Roseiflexus sp. RS-1: one gene and its partner. The protein of the gene in region 1 binds, or shares a complex with, the protein of each later gene. Links are inferred from orthologs where the notes say so. Each region holds a gene or a part of one and is shown on either strand. Other genes may lie near its edges.

The links.
Region 2: the proteins of ROSERS_RS01000 (region 1) and smc are in contact, whole or in part, in a crystal structure (PDB 3ZGX), measured with the Bacillus subtilis proteins. The link is inferred for Roseiflexus sp. RS-1 from one-to-one orthologs.

The regions. Positions count from the first base shown.
Region 1 is NC_009523.1:238,504-241,814, forward strand. Bases 162-3,157 are described here. They hold ROSERS_RS01000 (segregation and condensation protein A), read left to right. Parts: upstream 162-1,281; coding sequence 1,282-2,034; downstream 2,035-3,157. Other genes in these bases: ROSERS_RS00990 (4a-hydroxytetrahydrobiopterin dehydratase), read left to right, coding at 331-612; ROSERS_RS00995 (hypothetical protein), read left to right, coding at 764-1,276; ROSERS_RS01005 (response regulator transcription factor), read right to left, coding at 2,062-2,793; ROSERS_RS01010 (ATP-binding protein), read right to left, coding at 2,807-3,157. Also shown: RNA polymerase sigma factor RpoD, read left to right, coding at 1-69; more of ROSERS_RS01010, read right to left, coding at 3,158-3,311. UniProt on the Bacillus subtilis protein: Participates in chromosomal partition during cell division. May act via the formation of a condensin-like complex containing Smc and ScpB that pull DNA away from mid-cell into both cell halves.
Region 2 is NC_009523.1:420,947-425,402, forward strand. Bases 1-4,141 are described here. They hold smc (chromosome segregation protein SMC), read left to right. Parts: upstream 1-335; coding sequence 336-3,941; downstream 3,942-4,141. Other genes in these bases: rny (ribonuclease Y), read right to left, coding at 1-211. UniProt on the Bacillus subtilis protein: Required for chromosome condensation and partitioning.

The DNA of each region.
Region 1 (3,311 bases):
GAAGCGGTGGCGCTTCGAAAATTGCGCCATCCGCACCTCGGTAAGAAGTTGCGCGGCTATCTCGATTGACGCGCTGTTGCGCTCGCCCCCTTGTCTCCTGGCGACAAGGGGGCTTCTTTGTTTGATGGCGCCGGGTCGCGTGCTCGTGCCCGACTCCTGGTATACTACCTGTGTAACCGTGCGTCATCCATCCGTCTTTGTGCCGCCATCGGCTATAATGCCGTTAACGCGCTGCGTTGCGGGCTGTTCGTCAACCTGCCTCACACGCGGGGGCGCTATCCCGGTGTGAGTTGGAATCGATTGTTTGTGCATCTGTAAGGAGACATACGTATGGCAACTCGACTGAGCGATGCCGAGATCGAAGAGCGCCTCGGCGATCTGACCGGATGGACACGCCAGGGCAACGAGATCCGGAAGACATTTCAACTTCCCTCGTTCCCTTCTGCAATTGCATTTGTTGTCAACGTCGCCTTTCTGGCTGAGGCTGCTGGACACCATCCCGATATCGATATTCGCTGGCGTAAGGTGACGCTAAGCCTGACCACCCACGACGCTGGCGGCTTAACGCAGAAGGACTTCGATCTGGCCACCCAGATCGATGAGATTATGTAGGCAGCGAGCGGTGTGGTTCAGACAGGTGTACCGGTGCGCATCGTCAATATCTGTTGCGACCCGTGCACGCAATGGAAGCCCGGCACAGTGATCCGCATCGTTCTCCGTCAGCATTGCTGCGAAGAGCGAGACAGACCGACGAAAGGTTGGGATGGCGCAACGCAGGTGGCGTTACCGGGTTCGTCAATTCGTCACCGCCCTGATCGCCAGTATTCGTCTGGACGAACGCGTCCTGCTCGTGTGCACGTTGAGCGATCCGCAGCTGCTGCTCTTTGAGCGTATGCCGCGGTTCGCTCAACGGCATAGCCTCGATGTCTATCACGCACTGGTGCGCGCCGGTCACACCGATCCACATCTGCTCCAGGCGGCGTTGTTGCACGATTGCGGAAAGGTTGATCCGAACGGTCGCACCATCCCCCTGATATACTATGCCATTATTGTGCTGCTGCAACAGTATGCTCCCGATCTGTACCAGCGCGCCGCGCGCAATGGTCGCGGTCTGCTCTACCCGTTCGCGCTTCACGCCACCCACGAGCAGCGCAGCGTCATCTACGCCCGGGCGGCAGGCAGTCATCCAGAGGTCGTGCAGATCCTGAGCGACTACGCCGAACGACGCGCAACGCCGTTCACCGACGCACTACGCGCTGCTGATGATACGAATTGAACGCCATGTTCGTCGATCATCTCGACTACACCATAACTCTGCCGGTATTCGAGGGTCCGCTCGAGCTGCTGCTGCGCCTGATCGAGCGCGAGGAACTGGATATTACCAGCGTGGCGCTTGCGCACGTCGCCGAACAGTACCTTGCTCATGTGCGTTCAATGGAAGCGCCGGATCCGGCGTCGCTCTCGGCATTTCTGGTTGTGGCAGCGCGTTTGCTGCTGTTGAAATCGCGGGCATTGCTGCCACAACCGCCAGCGACCGATGATGCGGCGCCAGACGACGATGACGACGCACTGGTGCGTCAGTTGCAGGATTATCAGCGCTTCCGCCGACTCGCTGCGCTGCTGCGCCTCTATGAAGGTCGTCGCATGTATCTGCGGCTTGCCCCGCCTCCGGCGCCCCGCGCCGCGTCGCTCGACCATACGGTCGCCGACCTGATTGCTGCCATACAACGCCGCATGCAGTTGATGCTGCCACTCGATCCGCCGCCTGTTGCGCTTCCCGCACCGAAGATCGTCACAGTCGGCGATATGGTTGAGCGCATTCGAGCGCTTCTATCGGAACGTTCCTGGATCGCATTTGAAGAAATCACCTCGCTGACCGCCCGACGCATAGAGATCATCGTCGCATTCTGGGCGGTGCTGGAAATGTGGAAACGCCGCGCGGTTACGGTCGAACAGACCGGTCTCTTTGGCGCGATTGTGATCCGCCACGGACCAGGGTTCGTTGCTGGTTGGGAGTTGGAGGTGGAGGGTTGAACCTTCAACGTTCAACCTTCAACGTTATCACCCCTCGCTCCTCCCGTCGTGGTCGCGCTTGAAATCGACAAAACGATACCCGATTCCGCGTTCGGTCAGAATGTACTTCGGGTTTGCCGGGTCCTCTTCGATCTTCTGGCGCAAATAGGTGACATAGAGCCGCAGGTAGTGCGTCTCATCGCGGTACTCCGGACCCCACACCTTGCTCAGGAGTTGCTCGTGGGTCATCACATACCCGGCATTCTGCACCAGGTGGTACAGCAACCGATACTCGGTCGGGCGCAGGTTCACCCGTTCGCCGTTCACCAGCACCTCGCGTCGGGCAAAGTCGATCTGAAGTCGGTCGTCTACCTTCACCAGGGTTTGCGGCGCTGGCGGCGGGGTATAGTGGCGCCGCAGCACGGCGCGAATGCGACTCACCAGTTCCCGGTGACTGAACGGCTTGCCGATATAATCATCGGCGCCCAATTCCAACCCTTTGATACGGTCCTCTTCATCGTCCTTAGCGGTCAGCACCAGCACCGGCACCGACGACGCCTGCCGCAGTCGGCGCAGGGTCTCGAAACCATCCATCACTGGCATCATAATGTCCAGCAACACGACATCGGGCATCTCGTCGCGCACCTTCTCCAGCGCCTCACGTCCGTTCGATGCGCTGATAACCCGACACCCCTCAAGCTCCAGATTCATGCGCATGAAATTGACCATGCGCGGCTCGTCATCAACGACGAGGATCAATTTGTCTTTGAGTTCTGACATATGTGTGAGTTCCTCACTGTTCATGGTCCTCGAGCAGCGGCGGTTCGGTGTACGGCGGCAACATGGCTGGCGGTTCGCTTGTGCCTTCAGAAGAAGTAGATGGCGCTTCAGGCGCCGCTGTCCGGTCGCTCAGCATCGGCGTCGCCAGCGGTACGGTGAACGAAAAGCGGGAACCGCGTCCGGGTCGACTGTCCACCCAAATTCGCCCCCCTTGCGCTTCGACGATGACACGCGACAGGAACAACCCCAGTCCAGCCCCCTGCGTTTCGCGGCGCAGACGATTATCGACGCGGTAGAAGCGACGGAAAAGTTTCTTCTGCTCCTCGAACGGAATGCCAATCCCCTGATCACTGACCGAGATGATCGCATAATCACCGCTCACGCGCGCCGCGATGCGCACCAGTCCGCCGTTCGGACTGTACTTGATCGCATTGCTGACCAGATTTTCCAGCACAGTGCGGGTGCGCTCATAGTCGGCGTGCACCGGTGGCAAATCATCAGGGATGTCGATCTCGAAG
Region 2 (4,456 bases), 180 kb from region 1 along the record:
CCAGTTGCAGTCGGGCTTCCGCCTCGATCTGTCGAATCTGGCTCTGTACACTCTTTTTGTAGATAAGAATGCCTATGCCTGCGCCAATGGCAAGTCCGATCACCAGGGCAGGCAAGGCCCATATGAGCCATTGCACAACATCCTCCTGCTCGATTGTAAAGGTGCAGCATGCTACAGCCCAGTGCCGGGCTGTGGCCACGGGCTCAAACATGCGCTAACGTGTGGGTGAGTACATGCTATATTACTCTGCGGATACATCTTCTGTCAAGATGAACGGATTGTCAAGAGTGTTGATGGTATAATATCACGCCATCTTGCATGGATGTTGCAAACCGATGTATCTGCGTCGTCTCGAAATCCAGGGGTTTAAGACATTCGCCGGGCATACGCTGTTCGAGTTTCAGCCTGGCATTACTGCGGTGGTTGGTCCCAACGGCAGCGGGAAGTCGAATCTTGTCGATGCCATCCGCTGGGTGCTGGGTGAACAGCATCCAGGGGCGCTGCGCTGTAAACGCACCGAGGACCTGATCTTCAGCGGCGGCGGGCGGCGAGCGCCTGCCGGTTTTGCGGAGGTCTCGCTGACGATCGATAACAGTGATCGCCTGCTATCGGCGCCGTATGGCGAAGTGACGATTACCCGCCGTGCGACACGCTCTGGCGATCAGGAGTACTTCATCAATCGTCAGCGGGTCCGGTTGCGCGACGTGCAGGAGATTGCTGCACCAATCAATGGCGCCTACGCGATCATCAATCAGGGTCTGGTCGATGCCGCGCTCAATCTGCGTCCGCTGGAGCGGCGGCGCCTCTTTGAGGATGCTGCGGCGATCAGCGTGTACGAGCAGCGCCGCACCGACGCCGAACGTCGTCTGCGCGAGACGAACGCGAACGTTGCACGTTGCTCCGATATTCTGGCGGAACTCGAGCCACGATTGCGCTCACTGAAGCGCCAGGCGGCGCTTGCTCGCTCCCATCGCGATCTGATGGCTGAGCTTCATGAGTTGTTGCAAACGTACTATGTCCGTCTCTGGCTGACAGCGCAGACAGAGTGCGCTGCCACTGAACAAGCAGCGCAGACGCTGGCAGCGACCCTTGCTGTGCGTCAGGCAGAGATGACTGCCGTCTCAACCGATCTCCTCCATCTGCGGGAGCGCATCCGTGCCATCCGCGACCGGATTGGATCGCTCCACGCCGAGAGCAGCGCCCTGCACGCGCGCGCCGGGTCGGTGCAACGCGCACTGGCGGTTGGTCAGGAACGACTCGCGGCGTTATCGCGTCAGATCGAGGAACAGGATCGCGCACTCCGCGATCTGGATCACCAGCGCGCTGCCCGGCACACGGAACAGGAAACGGTTGCCGCCCAACTTGCCAGCGCTGAGCAACGCCTGGAACAGGTGCGGCAGGAGTATGCCGCGCACGAAGCGCGTCGCGCCGAACGGATCGCCGGTCGCGCTGCGTTTCACCAGGCGTTTGATGCCGCTCGCCGCAGCCTGATGGAGATTGGCGCAGCGCTCGGCGCAGTGCAACGTCAGATCGCGCAGATCAACGACCAGCGTGATCGCCTGATCCGCGAACGTGCAACTGCCGGGGAGGCGCTGGCAATTGCTCAGGACGAACTGGTAGCGCGCCGCGCCGCCGCCGTTCAGGCGGATGCGCACGTGACGGCGCTGGAACAGGAACTGAACGACGCAGCACGTCGCGTCGAACTGACAACGGGCGATGTCGAACAGCGCCGCCGACAACGCGCCGCTGCCGCTGAGACGCTTGAAGCGCTGCGCCGGCAGCAGATGGAACTGGAAGCGCGGTTAGAAACATTGCGCCGTCTCCACCGCAGTTATGCTGGAACGTTCGCCGGGGTGCGGGCAGCCATGCAGTGGGCCGAGTCACAGCACCGATCCGGATTTGCTCTGGTGGCGACCGTCGTGCGTGTGCCGGCAGAACTCGAAACAGCCATCGAAGTGGCGCTCGGTTCACGCCTGCACAATATCGTCGTCAATCGCTGGGAAGATGCAGAAGATGCTATCGAAGCGCTCAAACGCAGCGGTGAGGGTCGCGCCACGTTCCTGCCGCTGGATACGATCCGCCCCCGTAATGCTGACGGGGTGCGCATACGATTACACACTGCTTCAGAAGATGGCGTCCTGGGGGTTGCCGCCGATCTTATCGATGTTGACGAACGCTACCGACCGGTGGTGGAACTGCTCCTCGGTCGCACGCTGGTTGTTCGCACGCTGGCGGTCGCCCGACGAGAACTCCAGCGCATCGGCGGCGGATGGACAATTGTCACGCTGGCGGGAGAGCAGGTGAGCGCCGGAGGCGCAGTCACGGGAGGCTCGGCAGCGAAGGAGAGCGGCACGCTGCGGCGCGAGCGAGAATTACGCGAGCTCCCCGAACGCCTGGAAGCCGTTTCACGTGAAACAGAAGCGGCGCGCGTGCGCCATGTCGTTGCAAATGAAGCCTATGTCGCTGCCGAACAGTCAGTACGCGACGCTGAACGTCACCAGCGCCAGGTCCAGCGACAACTCGACCAGGCGCGCGTTGCTGCGGCGCAGACGCAGCGCGCCGTTGACCGCGCCGAAGCTGAGTATCTTGTGTGTCAACGGCGTATCGAGCAGATCGATGCCGGGATGACCACGCTTCTTGATCGCCTGCAAGCGGCAATCGCCGAGCAGGAAGAGTTGATGCAGCGGGAAGATGCAGCGCGCGCGCAGGTCGAGCGTCTCCACGCTGAAGAAGCGGTGCAGCGCAGCGCAGACGCTGCCGACGACGAGATCCTGGCGCACCTGCGCACGCGCCTCGCCGATGCTGAGGGCGACGTGCGCACGGCGCGCGCTATCCTGCACACGGTTCATCAGGCGCTGGCGCGTATCGACGAGCAGCGCGCTGCGCTGGCAGAGCGCATCGAACATCTGCACCGCGAACGTGCTACGCTCATCGATGAACTGACACAAACCGCAGCCGAACATCAGGCGCTACTGGCGCAGATCGACACCCTGCGTGCGCAGATCGAGCCGTCCGAGGCAGAGTTGAGCGCGCTGGAACAGCAACGCGAAGCACACGAAGTGCGTGTGCAGGCGCTCACCACCGCACTGATCGACGCCGAGGCAGCCTGCAACCGCGCAACGGTCGATGCCCAGCGCGCGCGTGATCGTCTGGAGGTGCTGCGGGAACGCGCCGCAGGCGATGCCATCGATGTCGAATCCGCTGCTCAATCCTGTGCAGACCCATCGTCGGACGCCAATGTGGAAGACATGCAGCGACGTATCGATGATCTGAAGCGCCGCATCGCCCGCCTGGGGATCATCAATCCGCTGGCGCTGGAGGAGTATGATGAAGCAGCAGCGCGCTATGAGTTCCTGAGCGCCCAAATGAACGATCTTCGTGCAGCATCGGCAACACTCAACGAGTTGATTGCCGAACTGGACAATGCCATTCGCACCCGCTTTGAAACGACGTTTCAGGTCGTCGCTGCGGAGTTCGAGCGCAGTTTTACGAATCTGTTCGGTGGCGGCGAAGCACGCCTGGCGCTGATCAACGACGACGATGATGCTGCCGATCAGAACGGCGGTAAACCTCCCGGCATCGCCACGCTCGGTGTGGAGATTATCGCCCGTCCGCCGGGGAAACGTCAGCAGCATCTGGCGCTACTGTCGGGCGGCGAGCGCGCGCTAACCGCTGCGGCGCTGCTCTTCGCCATTCTGAAAGCCAACCCGACCCCCTTCTGCGTCCTCGATGAAGTCGATGCCGCCCTGGACGAAACAAATGTCGGGCGTTTCCGCGAGGCGCTTGTTGGGTTGAGCGAAAAAACACAGTTTATCGTTGTTACTCACAATCGTGGGACGATCGAGGCTGCCGATACCATCTACGGCGTGACCATGGGCGACGACGGCGCCTCACGGGTGCTCTCGCTCAGGTTAGAAGAGGTCGGTGAGAGAGGTCGGTGAGAGGTGACGTTCGCAACTGTCCGATTGTGCATACAAACAATATCTCATTCGCATCCAATCCGAAGCGCTCAATCGCACAGGGGTCGGGGTTTATGGTTGTTTCGGTGTAGCCTGCGCAGGCGGGCTTCGCCCTGGATAGCCGAGGGCTTATGGTCTTTGAATACATAATCCGCCATAGCCCGCGCAGGCGGGCTTCGCCCTGGATAGCCGAGGGCTTGAGCCCGACGGCAAGAGGCGCATGCCGGATTAAACGCTCAATCTCCATAGCCCCACGGATAGTTCGGCATACCGGATCATAGCAGTTATCACAAAGATTGAACCCAATGGACGAGGTTGAACATTCCCGGAGTCGCGCGCCCCACGCGGCGACCGAAATGAATTTCGGTCTACACTTCGCCGGAAGCAGGTGTCTTGCGCGACACGGCAGACCTAGACAAAGGTCAACGTATCTGAGAACTGCTATAAATGCTCAATCTTCATCAGCCCCACAACCGGAACGTTCGGTGTACCGGATT